Regions from separate parts of the Gilliamella sp. B3892 genome, predicted to be linked through region 2. Evidence: riboswitches for the same ligand, from Rfam matches in the RefSeq annotation. Region 2 holds a riboswitch; the other holds the start of a gene.

Region 1 (8,667 bases), on a different contig from region 2:
TCGCATTAATGTAAACATCATGACGTTCCCAATTTTCAACTGGTATTTCAACCTCAAGCCCTTGTTCATCAATCGTGATATCTTTCTTCCAAATCGTTCCATCATTAGTTTCGAGTGAAATATAGCCCGAACCTGCAACTGGTGCTTGAACATGAACTTTAGCTATATCGCCTGGTTTATAGCCTTTTTTATCAATACTTAATTTCACTTGATCTGGGCGTAAAGCATTTGTACCATCAGTATTATCTTGCCAATCATAGCCTGACCAAAAACGCAAGCTTGATTTCGCACCTGTTTTGTTATCAACAACCTCAATTAAATATGAACCATATTCATTAGGTTGAAAACTTACTCTTGCAACATTATCAGAGGCAATCGATAATTGTTCTTCTTGAACGATAAACTGATTGGTTTTATATTCTTGTCTCCATCCACCATAATTCTCCCAAGACCAATAATAATTACGGCGTTCTCTGATAATGCGTGTGGTAAGATTATTGGTCGCCAATTTTTCACCGTCGGTATTGATGTACGCTATATCAAATTCAGCGGTCTTATCCTTATCTATTGTGTAGCGTTCATTATAACTATCTGATCTATAATTATAATATTCGCTTTTAGAAAACATTGGACGGATAGCTGGCATGTTTTCTGTTGGCCAAACCTGTTGAGTTGCATTACGAGTAACAGGTCGACCGCCAGGATCGAGTAAACTAACTGACACACCAATTAATGTTGGTTCTTTAAAGTCTTCTGATGAAGTCTTTATTACTGTCTCACCATTTGAATCTAATTTTTTTTCTTCATCGAAAAGTTCATCAAAATCTCTATCTTCAATATACTGACCTATTATGAAATCATTTAAACCGGCAAGCTTATCAATTTTTTTCATGTATGCTCTTACTTCAATCGTATTGCCCGAAGTTGGAGCCCCATATAGATAACGACCTTTAATATCAAATTTAACATCTTCATTAGCTAATATAGGTTTAGATGACGACGAATTAATGTCCAAAGCCATTCGTTCCGGCAAAAATTCTTCTACATTAAAATAGGTAATATTTTCTTTATCATCACCCACATTAAATTGAAGCGACCATTTACCGGTTGCTGCATCAAGAGGGATAGTATATTTGAATTGATATAATCCATGGTTATCAGATTGACTTGGTATAGAACCATTCCCAATAGATCGTCCTTCTGGTGTTTTTATTTCAACAACAATTGGTTGATCAGGTAATATCTGACCGTCGGCATTACGCAATAGCGCATTGTAAAAGATTGTTTCACCAGGACGATATAAATCACGAGGACCAAAAACAAAAAGTTGTTTATCCCTATATCGATCACCGGAAAGATTAAAATCCGTCAGATTTAAACCATTAAATCTGACGTCAACAAATGAAATTTGCTGATCATCGCTTGCCGTCAAATAATAATAACTGCTATCTGGCATTGAAATTTCTGCATAACCTTCTGCATCAGTTCTTACAGTGATAGGGCCGTTACTATCATCAATGCTATGTAATGTTATTTTAACATTGCCTAATGGTGCTCCATCATCTAGTGCATGGGTCATTACCAGTAGATTTTTATTTGAATACTTATGAACTGAAATACCAATATTACTAATTGAAAAAACAGAGGATGGAGCGGCTCTGACGAGATCGCCAGTCTTAGTCATTATCGCTAAATAGACACCTTCTTCTTTAAGCTCAGGTATATTAGAAATATTAATTAACATATTTTCCTGAACATTTGGTTTAGGATTTAGCTCAAAGCGAGAGGAATAAACTAAATCGAAATATTGTTTCATATGCTTAAAATCATAAGCATCAACAGAAGTTGATAGACCACGCATGTTCGATAAAAAAGAGACGAATTTTTCTGGCTTCACTTTAAAAAAATTAATATCAACTTTATTGACATTCAACGTTGTTACAGGGATTCCACTCATTGATTTACTTGGTAGTAAAATACCTGAACTAGTAAATTTGATGATAGGCTCGCGAGAACTTGTCGTCAAATAAGTTTGATAAACACTTTGTAAATGACTGTCATTGATGCCTGATAGCAATTTATCAATTGTTAATAGTAATCTACGATTTGGTTCTAAATATCGAAGTCTTAATTGCAATCCATCGTTTGATAGTTCCCATGCACCATCAACAGTCCCTTTTTCAGTATCCACTAGTCTTAGTAAATTAGAAAAATTGAGTTGTGGATTAATAGGAACAGAGAAAGTAACGACCAATGTGCTTGAACCATCAATAATTGCTTCAGAAGCATCAATAACTTTCAATTGTTTGCCGTTATACTTTTGAATTAATTCAGATGTAGGCGAAAAATTCGGTTTGTTGGTGGATTGTTGTTCAGTGGGTGCAATAGAACTACTAGCCGACTGCATTTGGGAATTGTTATCGATTGGCTCACTTCCAACATTTTGATTCTGATTGCTATCATCGCAACCGGAAAGAGCCAGAAATACACTAAAAACAGCTAACTTCTTGATAAATTTCATTATTTCACCGTTCCTTAATTATTTTAATTTTCTTTGAATTATATATACTACTTTTTGTATATATTATGCACTGTACTGACCAATAGACAAAGCGCTTTCTAAAAAATTTTGAAAAAAAGAGAATTAATGAATAACCCTTTTGAGATAAAGATTAATTAGAATTCGAATCTTTGAGAGAAAACTCATCTAAATGGGCAAAACATAAGATGAGTTTTTTAGGATTTTTTAATGATTTTTGCGGTTTAAATTCAAGTAAGTTAACTTAATTAAAGCAAAGAATTAAAATTGACTCACTTTAGGCTTCGAAATTAATCTTTTTAAGATCAAATTTAAAATTACACCATAAAGCGGCAAGAAGAATAATCCACAAATCAAAATTTTAAAACTATAGTCAATTGCAGCAATCTCGATCCAATGATTGGCCATAAATTCGTCGCTACTTTGATAAAAGGCAATGGCAAAAAAGACGATAGTATCTATACCATTACCTAACACCGCTGATGCCGAAGGCGCAACCCACCATGCTTTATTTTTACGTAAATAATTAAACACAGTAATGTCCATAAGCTGCCCAACCAAATAAGCGGCAAAACTGGCTAATGCTATTCGAAAAACAAAAGTATTAAAATCAGATAAAGCTGAAAATCCCATCCAATGCCCTTCAAAAAACACAACCGAAATGGAATAAGAGAACAGTAATGCCGGTATCATAACAACAAAGATAATTTTTCTGGCAAGACTAGCACCAAATACCCGAATGGTTAAATCGGTGGTTAAAAAGATAAATGGAAAGGTAAATGCTCCCCAAGTGGTATGAAAACCGAAGATATCAAATGGGATTTGTACCAGATAATTGCTTGATGCAATAACTAAAATATGAAAAAAAGAGAGCCAGCAAAGCGCCTTGCGCTGCTGAGCTGAATTAAATTTGTTCTGAAGTGTTTCAGAGTGAATATTCAAATACATATTCGTTTCCTTTTTTAAATGGGGTGAGAGAACCCATAATCTTTAACGTAAAAATGATGTAATTAAGGTTAAAAATGTCGGATAAGCCGAATTTAATTACATCGATATCTAATATTTTTAAATTGTTATAAAAAAATGCTTTTTATATAAAATAAAAGCAATCAACCAACAAATCACGACAATGAATAAGGCATAGATAAAAGAACTGGGATAGTTTCCAAAATATTGCGCTAAAACTTTTGAATACAGAAATTGTCGCAAACTGAGTGAATCAGAATGAAAAACCAGCGTCATTCTACGCGTTATAATCGAAATAATACCGGCGATAACAAAAATGAATAACGAATTCATGCCAAAGGGGATAAAACAATGAACGGCGTTTTTGTATTTTTTGATATCAATCAACCAAATTAATAAGGCAAATAAGACACAACCTATAGCACAAGTCACCAATACAAATGACGGTGACCAGATTTTTTTATTAATTGGGCAAATAAAACTCAAAATAAACCCTATTATTGAAAAAATTATTCCGTATTTAATCAAGATTTTTATTTTGTCGACATTGACATTAGTCGCAAATATTTGTTTGGCTATACAAAAGCCGATAAGGACTTGAGCAATGGCCGGAAAAGTACTTAATACCCCTTCCGGTTCAAAATACATACCATTATCCAGATACATACGCTCTTGACCCAAAATCATTCTATCGACTTTAGCAATAATGTTGTTATTTTTTTGCTCAAACCCGTCGCCCAAATATAAGATGAAAAAATAAAAGAATAATATTTGAACGATCAGAACAGGCAAATATTTTCTATCAAAACATAAAATAATAAGAGAAGAAAACAAATAACAGATCGCTAAACGTTGTAAAATGCCCATAATTCGGATTTGATCTATGCAAGACAAAGATTCAACCATCCGCTCATGAAACGGCAGCCAATTAAAATGCTTATACAAAGCAAGAAAACCCGAAAACCAAGCAATGAATAATCCAATAGCAAAAATGATCAGCGTTCTTTTCAAAATTTTAATTAGCAGAATCTTATTAAGCTTAAATTCTAATTTATTTAAGGAAATATAAGTCGACACTCCCATAATAAACATAAATAATGGAAAGATGAGATCGGCAAAAGTCAGCCCGTTCCATTTAGCATGCCTAAGTAAAGGATAAATAGCATTTGGCGACCCGGGATTATTCACTAAAATCATTCCTGCAATGGTCATTCCTCGCAATACATCCAATGAGACTAATCGTTGATGATTGTCAGACATGCATTTCCCCTTTAAATAATGCTATCTAGTGCTATGGGTTAGATACTCATTTAACCCTTTTTCACGTAACTCGCAACTAGGACACTGACCACATCCGCCGTCAACCCCATAATAACAAGTGTGAGTGTGTTGCCGGATATAATCAAGATAACCGAGTTTATCAGCCATTTCCCATGTTTGCGCTTTAGTCAGATACATTAATGGGGTGATGATGTTAAACGTGTAATCCAAGGCTAAATTCATCGAAACATTCATGGATTTAATAAAGATATCTCGACAATCCGGATAACCACTGAAATCGGTTTCACATACGCCAATAATGATATCTTTAATACCTTGCTGTTTGGCATAACACCCGGCTAACAATAAAAATAGCATATTACGCCCGTCAACAAAGGTATTAGGATAATTCCCTTCTTGAGCTGATTTAATCTCTTGCGAGTCATCAATCAAGGCATTATTGGTCGTTTGTTTAATCACTGAAGTGTCAATGACGGTTTGCTTTACACCAAGATCGTCAGCAATCCATTTGGCTTTTTCAAGCTCAATGGCATGTCGTTGACCATATTGAAAGCTGATTGTTTCAACGTTTTCACGCCCATAATCAGCAATTGCTTGCAGTAGGCAAGTGGTCGAATCTTGCCCACCAGAAAATATCACAAGTGCTTTACGATGTTGCATTAAAAATTTCCTGTTAGGATGATGAGATTAACGATTATCGACTTTTTCAGGATAAAGATCGTGATTAGCTAAACGATTAAGCGCAATTTGTTCCCAGTTAGTGCCGAGTTTACCGTAATTTGCATATGGATCGATAGAAATACCGCCACGAGGTGTAAATTTACCCCAGACTTCAATGTATTTTGGATCCATTAATTTAATCAAATCTTTCATGATGATATTAATACAATCTTCATGATAATCACCATGATTACGGAAGCTGAATAAATAGAGCTTAAGTGATTTACTTTCGACCATTTTAATATTCGGCACATACGAAATATAAATCGTCGCAAAATCAGGTTGACCTGTGATAGGACAAAGGCTGGTAAATTCCGGGCAATTAAATTTAACAAAATAGTCATTACCGGGATGTTTATTGTCAAACGTTTCGAGAATTTCCGGACAATAGGTAGTTGGATAGCGAACAGACTGATCGCCTAGTAGTGTAACGTTACTCATAATTTTCCTTAGTTTTTTTGCGTGGGAGGTTTACGAACCACGTGATAAGGCGCACACCTTACCTTTTTTTGTTCTAAAAGTCCAGCCTGCTTGTGAATAACTAACCATAACGGTGTGAAGGCAAATTACATTGGATTTAAATTAAACTGGATTTACATAGAAAACGCCGTCATTTTGCTTATTCAATATCAATGCGTATTAAGTTAATGAGTTGTCATCTTAAGCAAAATAACTCACACCGTTATTCTGCTTAGGATGACTAATTTGTAGGATAATAGAGATTAAAGCTTGCAAAAATAGCGTTTATTTCGATTTCAGTTCTTTGTAAAAATTGTCTAATTTGTCTTTAGCTTGCGCTAACTCTTTTTCAGCATCATTTAATTTCGAGGTTTTTTGGGCAATTTTTTGCTCATCGCCTTTGAGTTTTGCTTCAGCTAAATCTTTTTGTCGTTCGGCAACTTTTTCAGTTTTTTCATTAATATCTTTTTTATATTCGGCCTCTAAACTATCATCATTACAATGCATTTTGACATTTAATAATGCTTTTTCTAATCCTTGAACACGCTCAAGATTAGCGGTTTTTTGTGCCTCAGCAATTTGCGCTTCAATCGCCTCTTTTTTGCCGGCACAAGTCTGCCCTTGATGATCATCAACGTTTGCTGCACAAACACCTAGGGTAAGTGTTGTTAAAAATGAAAGCAGTGTAAACTTACTTACAGACGACTTAATTATTGATTTCATAATGTTTCCTCTTAAGTTTATTTTCTTAACTGCACACAATCCACTTGGTGATTCTTACCTTTTGTTAAAATTAAACTGGCTCTTTCACGAGTCGGTAAAATATTTTCAATTAAATTTAATTCATTAATCTCGTGCCAAAGCCGGTTGGCAATATTAATCGCTTCTTGTTCCGGGAGCTGAGAATAGTGATTAAAATAAGAGTTAGGATCACTAAATGCCCCTGCTCTGAATTTTAAAAATCGATTGACATACCAATCATGTAAAAGCGACAACTCCGCATCGACATAGATCGAAAAATCCACATAATCAGAAACAAATACTCGATTATTCGCTTGCGGATAGTTAATGGTGCCTTGTAACACGTTTAAACCTTCTAAAATGAGAATATCTGGGCTATCAACAATAATCTCTTCGTTTTCAACAATATCGTAAACTAAATGTGAATAAACCGGCGCTTTAACTTTCGCTTGACCGGATTTTACATCGGCCACAAAGTTGATCAGCTTTTTAATATCATACGATTGCGGAAAGCCTTTTTTATTCATAATACCTCGTTCTTCGAGATATTTATTGGGATATAAAAATCCATCAGTAGTCACTAATGCCACTTTTCGATGTTCAGGCCAACGTGTTAACAGCGCTTGTAATACGCGCGCTGTCGTACTTTTCCCTACAGCTACACTACCGGCAATGCTAATGACATAAGGTATTTTTTGGCTTTTACCTAAAAATTTGGCCAATACTGCCTGTCGACTAAAACAGTTGTTAATATAATAATTGAGCAATCTGGATAAAGGTAAATAGATTTCACTTACTTCATCCATAGATAGATCTTCATTAATCCCTTGTAAGGAGCTTAGCTCGGTTGAGCTTAAAGTCATTGGTACCGCATTACGCAAGCTTGCCCACTCTTGACGGCTAAATTGCATATAAGGGCTCAAATGATTGTTCATGTTATATTCTCACTGCTTCACACTAACAAATTATTGGGCTCAGATTATACACAATTACCATTTTTTACAATCAGAATTTCACTCAGCGTGTTCATCATAGCTATATTTATCAGTTACTGTTAAAATATAGCAGGTAAATATTTAGTCAAAATTAGACAGAGATTGTATGTTAAAAAATAAATCGAAACAAAAACCCAAAAAAACGCGTCAAGAGATTAATGAAGCATCTCGTGAATTGAAGCGTAAACGCAAACACAAAGGGTTACCAAGCGGTTCGCGCTTTAATGGCGATAGTGACAATCGCCCAAAAAAGGCAAACTCAGTTAGTCAAGACCCTCGAATAGGCAGTAAAAAACCGATATCATTAGTGGTTGAACCACAAGCAACCCACACTCCGGCTGTTAAACAATCTAAGCCTGTTAAGCAAACCTTAACACCACAGCAAGAGCTAGAACAGTTGGAAAATGATCCAAAACTTGATCAGCTACTCGATCTGGTTGAACAAGATCATAAGCTAACTGCCGAACAGCAAAATTATCTGGATAAGCAGTTAAATCGTATCGATCAATTGATGCAAGAGCTTGGTTATACCGACGAAGATTTTGACGAATTTGAAGACGAGCTAGACAAGAAAGAAGATATAGTCAGTTTGTTAAAGCGCAATTAATTCATCTTAACCATTTTTCAATTAAGTTGTAATATAATCAATATTATTGGGTAGAATATAATGACGGTTAATTATATTCTACCTGTTAATTACACCTTAAATAGGTATTTTGATTATGAATAAATTTATTCCGGTGAGCCAATCATAATGCCAATGTTAATTATGTTAAGTTTATATTTTGGGTTACTTATTTGCGTGTTATTATTTTTACATAAGACCAATCGAATCAAAATGAAAACCAGATCGAAGACAAAATATAAAGCCACTGAAAAAGGTTATAAAAAAAGCAATGTCAAATTCAGGTTTAAATCAAAATAATCCCACGCAAACTCAGTTATGGGATCAAGCATTAATTGAAA
Region 2 (8,667 bases):
TGGCAAAGTCAATCCACAAACCGGCAGCACCATGGGCGCCGATACCGTCAATCAAATTCGTAATATGATTTTTGATCAAACTTTTATTGGCGTTTGTGGACTCGATCCGCAAGCCGGGTTAAGTGCGGTTTATTATGAAGATGCTTGCTTTAAAAAAGAGCTGATTGCGCAAAGTAACGAGGTAATCGCTGCGGTAATTGCCGATAAAATGTTGCAAGTTGCACGCTATAAAGTGGCAACTTGTGAAGATATTGATATTGTTATTGCCAGCCGTGAATCAAAAATTGAAGGCTTTGAACAAGTCAATTTACAAATTGAGCTGGTTTAAGTTCATGCGCTTTTTATCCTAAGATTCGGCTTTTGGCTGAGCCTGCAAATCCAACATAAGTTGAATGGTTTTTAATACTGCACTTTCATCATTATAACCGGTAATAAATCTAGCAACCGCTTTGGTTTCATCAAAAGCATTACGCATAGCAAAACTATATTGAGCCTGCTGGAGCAATTCAATGTCGTTATAACCGTCACCAAATGCCATGGTTTGTCCATAATCAACATTTAATAGTTGTTGTAATTTTTTAATAGTATTACCTTTATGCACGTTATGTTCTGTAATATCTATCCATGCGGCTTCAGATACCACAATATAGGCTTGGTTTTCATAAGGGGTTAAATGGGTGCGAGTTTGCGGGCATTGTTGGTTTTCATCGTAAACGGTAATTTTAATAAAATCATCAGTAATAGTTTTAAAATCATCAACTTCAATCATTGCCGCATAAGATTGTCGTACTTTTTGTTTTAACCGATCCGGCAAATTGGCTTTAATGGCCGCACCATTTGCAGTACAGGCAATAATAACATGATTTTTATTAACTTGTTCGAGAGTGGCAATAATTTGTTGGCCCAATTGATTGGCTAAAAATGAGCGGTAGATAAACTCACCATTCAATTTAATTGCCGTCGCACTATCACCAACAATCCAAATTTTATCACGATAATCACCAAACAGCTCTTCTACCCGTTCACACTGCTTACCGGTACAAGCGACAAAATGGACACCCTGTTTTGCCATTTGCTCATACACTTTAGCAAATAACTGGCGATCATAATCGCCCCTGTCGTTTAAAAAAGTACCATCTAAATCACTGATAATTAACTTAATCATACATTTTTCCTTTCACTTATTTTACGAGATAGATCATTACCGTGATTGATTATGCAACTTTATGCAATATTTAGCAAGATTAATGCTTGTTCTATTTTTGATGAATTATTGTAATCCTTATTAATAGAGCAATCTCAACGCTATTTTTTAATGGTGTTGATACTGATGATATCTTAAGCATTAATATCACATTTCGGTCAGATGACAAGTCAATAAAACAGCTAAGTTTAACTGCTAATATCAACAATGCATCAACATCGAGCATGGTAAAACGAACAAAATGCTTAGCCATGATTAATAAAACAGTGTTGTAGAAAAAATGAGATTCATCTAAACTGTGATCGCTTTTTTTATAGTCAATGGAAATAAAAAGGAATGTTTTATGACTGACGCAACCAAAAAGAAGATGTCTTTAAGCAAAAAAATTATTATTGCCGGCGTAGGCTTCTTAGTCTTAGCCATTTTTGCCGGTAATAGCAGTGAGAGCAAAAAGGAGTCTGAGCCGGAAATTCAGTATCCCGCTAATCAAACTGTTTTAATCGATGCATCATTACTCGCTATTGATAAAGCCAAAAAAGCTGATAATGATATGCAAAAAGGTAATGCGCTAAGAGAAAGAAACAAAACGATTTGTGCCAATATGGGACCATTAACGGTCGAAGATTGGATTGGAACAGTAAGCAAAATTGATTCCAATTCAGACGGTCTGGGCATTTTAAAGATTGAAATAGCTAAAAATGTTTATGTCGAAACTTGGAATAACGCAATTTCGGATAGTTTCCATAACACATTAATTCAACCTTCTACACCACTGTTTGATGCTGTTGCTAACCTAAAGAAAGGTCAAAAAGTGAAATTTTCCGGTCAATTCTTTGATGATAGCGATACTTGTATTTATGAATCAAGTTTGACTTTAGACGGTAAAGTCAAAGAGCCTGAATTTATCTTTAAATTCTCTAAAGTCAGTCCTTTATAATTAGGCTACTTAAGATTATTTGTTCAGTAATCATTACCAATAAAAAAACCGGAAAACATCATGTTTTCCGGTTTTTATTTTCATTATTCAATCACACAAATTACTGTTTAGCTTCAATATTATCACCGACTAAGTCCAAATGAATGGTTTTACCCGGCACTAATTTCCCTGCTAAAATTTGTTGAGCTAACGGATTTTCAATCTCTTGTTGAATTGCACGTTTTAACGGTCTTGCACCATAAATTGGATCGAAGCCAACTTTCGCAAGCTGTTCTAATGCGGCATCAGAGATTTCTAATTCATAGCCTCGTTCTTCTAAGCGTTTTTCAACATGTGCCAATTGAATTTTAGCAATCGCTTTAATGTTTTCTTGACCTAGTGGGTGGAAGACCACTGTTTCGTCAATACGATTGATAAATTCCGGTCTAAAGTGTTTAGTGACAACAGTCATCACTAACGCTTTCATTTCGTCGTAACTTAACTCGACTTGACCTTGAATAAGATCTGAGCCTAAATTAGAGGTCATAATAATTACCGTATTGCGGAAATCAACCGTACGACCTTGCCCGTCGGTTAAGCGACCGTCATCTAATACTTGTAATAAAATATTAAAGACATCCGGATGCGCTTTTTCAACCTCATCAAGTAAAATGACTGAATATGGTCGACGTCTTACCGCTTCGGTTAAATAGCCACCTTCTTCGTAACCAACGTATCCCGGAGGCGCACCAATTAATCGAGCAACTGAGTGTTTTTCCATAAATTCTGACATATCAATCCGCACCATGGCATCTTCACTATCAAACATAAAGTTTGCCAGTGCTTTACAAAGCTCAGTTTTACCTACACCAGTTGGACCTAAGAATAAGAACGATCCGATCGGTTTATTTGGATCAGAAAGCCCGGCACGACTACGACGAATCGCATTAGCCACCGCAACCACCGCTTCATCTTGACCAATAACACGTTTATGTAACGCATCTTCCATGTGTAGTAATTTATCTTTTTCGCTTTCGAGCATTCTGGAAACAGGAATACCGGTTGCTTTCGATAATACTTCGGCAATTTCGTTATCGGTGACTTTGTTACGCAATAACTTCATGGTTTTGCCTTCTAACTGTGTCGCTGAGGCAAGTTTCTTTTCCAATTCCGGGATTTTGCCATATTGTAATTCTGACATTTTGTTTAAATCACCGGCACGGCGTGCTTGCTCTATTTCAGTGCGAGCTTTCTCCAACTCTGTTTTGATAGTTTGAGTGCCCGAAACTGCTGCCTTCTCTGACTTCCATTCTTCTTCAAGTGACGCATATTGTTTTTCTTTCTCAGCGAGTTCATCATTTAGCATCTCAAGTCGTTTTTTACTTGCATCATCAGACTCTTTCTTAAGTGCTTGTTGCTCAAGTTTTAGCTGAATAATGCGTCTTTCAAGGCGATCTAATGATTCCGGTTTAGAATCCATTTGCATACGAATGCTCGAAGCCGCTTCATCAATTAAATCGATTGCTTTATCCGGTAACATACGGTCTGAAATATAACGATGCGATAACGTTGCCGCCGCCACAATAGCCGGATCGGTAATTTGTACGTGGTGGTGAATTTCATAACGCTCTTTCAAACCACGTAAAATGGCAATCGTATCTTCAACACTTGGTTCTGCCACATAGACTTTTTGGAAACGGCGTTCTAACGCAGGATCTTTCTCAATATATTGACGATATTCATCAAGAGTGGTTGCGCCCACGCAGTGCAATTCACCACGAGCCAATGCGGGTTTTAACATATTACCGGCATCCATCGCACCATCACTTTTCCCTGCCCCAACCATGGTATGAATCTCATCAATAAACAGAATGATACGACCTTCTTCTTTAGCGATATCTTTAAGTACTGCTTTAAGACGCTCTTCAAATTCACCACGATATTTAGCGCCGGCAATCAAAGCACCCATATCTAATGATAAAACACGTTTGTTACGTAACCCTTCCGGTACTTCACGATTAACAATACGCTGTGCTAAACCTTCAACGATAGCGGTTTTACCGACCCCCGGCTCACCAATAAGTACCGGGTTATTTTTGGTACGACGTTGCAATACTTGTATAGTACGGCGAATCTCTTCATCACGACCAATAACCGGATCGAGTTTGCCTTGTTCAGCACGTTCGGTTAAATCGATAGTGTATTTTTTCAACGCACCACGTTGATCTTCTGCATTAGGATCGTTCACGTTATCATTACCTCTTACTTGATTTACCGCCTGATTAAATTTATCTTTCGTCACGCCACTACGTTTAAGTATGTCACTTAAACTGCCTTTATCTTCTAAAGCGGCTAATATAAATAGTTCAGATGAGATATAACTATCGCCATTTTTTTGCGATAATTTGTCACAAAGATTTAGTACTCGAATAAAATCTTGTGAAGGTATCACATCACCGCCTGCACCTTGTACTTGCGGCAAACGATCAATCGCTTGAATTAATTCTTGTTGTAATAGAGCGATATTAGCGCCAGCCGAAGCTAATAATGGTTTAACACTACTGCCTTCTTGATTGAGCATGGCGGAAAGTACATGAACAGGCTCGATATATTGATTATCTTTACCTAATGCTAAAGACTGCGCATCAGCTAAAGCTTGTTGAAATTTATTTGTGAGTTTGTCTAACCTCATATTATTTATCTCCTGTGCAATAGATTTGGATCAAATGGCGAAGCATTCAATCCATTTGCATGATCACTAAATGAGTGTGGAAGATGAAATTTCAAGAGCTGATTGAGAATATTTTTTTACAGAATTTATACAACAAAACAACGCAAATAAGACACAGTTAACCTTGTATTAGAAAACGTGATGAAAATCACCGCATCAGTTTACTTAAACTATCATTAAATGACAATTGAAAGATGACAAATCAATGTTTATCGATTATATTAGCCGCTCGTTTTGTTAGGTCATCTAACCGTGGTTCGTAACCCATCCCACGTAAAAAAACTAGGATAATATCATGTTCAAAATAGCTAAAGAGTTTCAATTTGATGCTTGTCATATGTTAGACGGGCATAATAAAAAATGTCATAACCTGCACGGTCATACCTATCGCTTATTAGTGGAGATCAGTGGTGAACTTATTACCAGCGGCTCAAGTGCTGATATGGTCATGGATTACGCTGATTTAAAAGCAATTGTTAAACAACATATTGTTGATCCGCTCGATCATGCTTATTTATACAACCAAAATAACGCTAACGAGTGCCGGATTGCCGATTTATTAAAGCAGATGGATCGTAAAATTTTTGCCTTTCCATGCCGTACAACTGCTGAAGGAATGAGTCAATACATCTTCGATTGCTTAGCGCAATATCTACCCGTTTCGATGATCAAACTTTGGGAAACCCCGACATCTTACTGCGAGTACCGCCGGAGCTAAAAATGACTGAATTTCGCATTGTTGAAATCTTCGAATCTTTACAGGGCGAAGGTTACAATACTGGTATGCCGGCAATTTTTATTCGCTTTGCCGGTTGTAATTTGAATTGTGCATGGTGTGATACCGATTTTCGCCAATTTAGCCGATTTACCTTAACGCAACTATTAGCAACGCTTAAGCAGTATCAAAGCAAAAATATTATTATCACCGGCGGTGAGCCGACTATGGTTAAAGCGTTGCCGGAGCTGCTCTTATCACTCAAACAAGCCGGTTATTTTATTGCCATTGAGAGTAATGGTCTTGGCAAAGTCGATCTGTTGATTGACTATATCGCACTAAGCCCTAAATTTTGCTATCAATCTCGCTATCAAAAAATCGCCCAACCGCTCGCCGACGAAGTGCGAATTGTTGTCGAAAATCACCCCGATTTTCTACCATTTTGCCAATATATTGAAAAGCAAATTGATGCAAAACGCTATTATCTTTCCCCTTGTGAAAATAATGGCGTGATGAATATGCATGACACTATTACTTTGTTAGGCAAAATTAATGAGGGTCGCGAAAACAATAAATGGCTGTTAAGTTTGCAGACTCATAAATTTGCTGGCATCGAATAATTGCATTAAAACCGATTCAGTCGCACGCTTTACCTGACAACTAAAAAACATGTTCGGCAATGGCTAAGAGGCATATCTTGTTTTTATTATTTGAAGCGGATTTAAATTAATCTTTCAAGCGCCTAAGTGGAACAATAAGGCGGATTGGATTTGTTATTTTAGCCTTATAGATTGAATTAAAAAATACCGTTTATCAAGATGAAGTATAAACGATAGGAAAATGAGCTACTGCCGCTTTTATCAGCGATAAAAACGCAATAATAGGAAGACTCTATGCAAGAGCATAATTAGGCTTTCGATGTAAAAAATAATGAAGTTGAATCCAATCGTAATGTTATTCAAACCAAATCATCGTTGCCATTCGGCCGGTGGTCTGATCACGACGATACGAAAAGAATTTGTCTTGCTCGATATAGGTACAATAATCACCACCAAAAATTTTTAAAATGCCCATTGCTTGCAAACGTTGTTTGGCAATTAAATAAAGGTTGGCCAAATATTTTTGCTGATTTGCATTAATTAATTTAAAAGCCGCACTGGCTTTAGCGTCAACTTGTTCAAAGGCTTGCTTGACTTCTTCCCCGACTTCAAACTTTTGTTGACTAATAGCCGGCCCAAGCCACGCTAAAATTTCATTGACCGGACAAGAAAACTTTTTCACGGTTTCTTCTAAAATACCATTACAAAGCCCTCGCCAACCGGCGTGAGCAGCGGCAACCTCATCGCCTTTGATTGAACAAAAGAGTACCGGCATACAGTCAGCGGTTAACACAACACTCACTTGTTTAGCTTGACTGGTATAAGAAGCATCTGCTTGAGCTTCGTTTTGATTTATAATGCCGCTCGGGGCTTGAAGGGGAATCGATGAGATATCAAGGACTTTATTACTATGCGTTTGATTTAACCAATATGGCTCGCTGGGAATATGCTCGGCTTCAATTATACGCTGACGATTTTGACAAACATCGGTTAAATTATCAGCCGTTCGACTACCTAAATTTAAGCTATCATAAGGCGCCTTACTGACGCCTCCGATTCGTGTTGAAGTAAATGCCCGAATATTTTTTGGCGCTGACCAGTAGGGGTAAATCGATTTAATCATATTTGTTACCAATCTATTTCATCTTTATGAAGTTCTGTATCTTCTTGTAATGCTTGTATTAATTTTTGCATATCATCCGGAATAGGTGCATGCCATTGCATTTGTTCACCAGTGACCGGATGAAACAGTTTTAACATAGTAGCATGTAAAGCTTGTCTGTCAAAATTACGTAAAGTTTGAATAAACGATTCACTCGCTCCTTTTGGTGGTCTTGGACGACCGCCATAGAGAGGATCGCCCACTAAAGGATGCGCTATATGCGCCATATGGACACGGATTTGGTGAGTTCGACCGGTCTCTAACCGCAGTCTTAAACGAGTATGTAAGCGGTACTTTTCCATAACACGATAATGGGTAGTCGCAGGCTTGCCGGTTGGAAAAACAGCCATATGAGTGCGTTTAGTCGGATGACGAGTAATCGGCTGATCGATTGTCCCACCGGCGGTAATAATCCCCATAGCAACCGCTTCATACTCACGTGTAATTTCACGTAATTGGAGTGATTCAACCAGATGCGTTTGAGCAACAATGGTTTTAGCCACAACCATAAGTCCGGTGGTATCTTTATCAAGCCGATGCACTATACCCGCTCGTGGTACCCGTGCTATCTCCGGATAGTGATAAAGCAACGCATTTAAAACCGTACCATTTGGATTGCCGGCACCGGGGTGCACAACAAGGTCACGAGGTTTATTGATAACTAAAATATCATCATCTTCATAAACGATATCAAGTGGAATATTTTCCGGTTGATGATAGGTCTCTTCTTCAATTTCAGCATTGATCGTTATTTTTTCACCGCCCAGTACTTTTTCTTTAGGTTTGTTAACAATATCGTTATTAACCATCACTTTATTGTTAACGATCCAATCTTTAATTCTTGAGCGTGAATAATCGGGAAAAAGCTCTGATAATGCTTGATCTAAACGCATTCCCAGTTGGCTTGCTTCAATTTCAGTTGATAATTTTAACTCTTGCATGTGTAATTTATCTATTTTAAGCTCATCTGTTTTAGAGTATTATATACTAATCCTAGCCTTTAATGTTTAATTATATTTTGGATTGAAAACTGAATGAAATTACATTTACACTCTTTGTTAGCTATCGCTCTATGTGGTGCGCTAATAGGCTGTACCTCAACCAAACCCGAAGTTGAATATGTACCAGAGATTGAACTGCACAGTAAAGCTAAATCAGAGCTTGAAAATGGCAATATCAAATCCAGTATCACGATTTTAGAGGCAATGGATAAAAGCTATCCATTCGGTCCGTACTCCCAGCAAGTGCAACTCGATTTAATTTATGCCTATTACAAATCTGCTGACTTACCCCTTGCTATAGCCTCGATCGACCGCTTTTTAAAATTGAATCCAACGCAT

What was found. A riboswitch is a leader RNA that binds a small molecule or an ion and turns the genes downstream of it on or off. The one in region 2 is predicted to bind preQ1.
Region 1: linked by a shared signal. The riboswitch ahead of queF (preQ(1) synthase) and the one ahead of queD (6-carboxytetrahydropterin synthase QueD) in region 2 are both predicted to bind preQ1.

The regions. Positions count from the first base shown of each region.
Region 1 is NZ_JAFNOK010000001.1:579,653-588,319, reverse strand. It holds gene J3U74_RS02575 (alpha-2-macroglobulin family protein) at 1-2,521, opposite strand, end outside; gene J3U74_RS02570 (7-cyano-7-deazaguanine/7-aminomethyl-7-deazaguanine transporter) at 2,801-3,487, opposite strand; gene J3U74_RS02565 (acyltransferase family protein) at 3,605-4,765, opposite strand; gene queC (7-cyano-7-deazaguanine synthase QueC) at 4,787-5,446, opposite strand; gene queF (preQ(1) synthase) at 5,474-5,947, opposite strand; PreQ1 riboswitch class I at 5,950-5,994, opposite strand; gene J3U74_RS02550 (DUF1090 domain-containing protein) at 6,251-6,688, opposite strand; gene coaA (type I pantothenate kinase) at 6,706-7,641, opposite strand; gene yihI (Der GTPase-activating protein YihI) at 7,808-8,308, shown strand; gene hemN (oxygen-independent coproporphyrinogen III oxidase) at 8,598-8,667, shown strand, end outside.
Region 2 is NZ_JAFNOK010000008.1:36,087-44,753, reverse strand. It holds gene J3U74_RS08885 (DeoR/GlpR family DNA-binding transcription regulator) at 1-328, shown strand, start outside; gene J3U74_RS08880 (Cof-type HAD-IIB family hydrolase) at 347-1,165, opposite strand; gene J3U74_RS08875 (hypothetical protein) at 1,548-2,141, shown strand; gene clpB (ATP-dependent chaperone ClpB) at 2,242-4,812, opposite strand; PreQ1 riboswitch class I at 5,098-5,143, shown strand; gene queD (6-carboxytetrahydropterin synthase QueD) at 5,147-5,569, shown strand; gene J3U74_RS08860 (7-carboxy-7-deazaguanine synthase QueE) at 5,572-6,186, shown strand; gene pgeF (peptidoglycan editing factor PgeF) at 6,521-7,285, opposite strand; gene rluD (23S rRNA pseudouridine(1911/1915/1917) synthase RluD) at 7,294-8,268, opposite strand; partial or broken gene bamD (outer membrane protein assembly factor BamD) at 8,362-8,667, shown strand, end outside.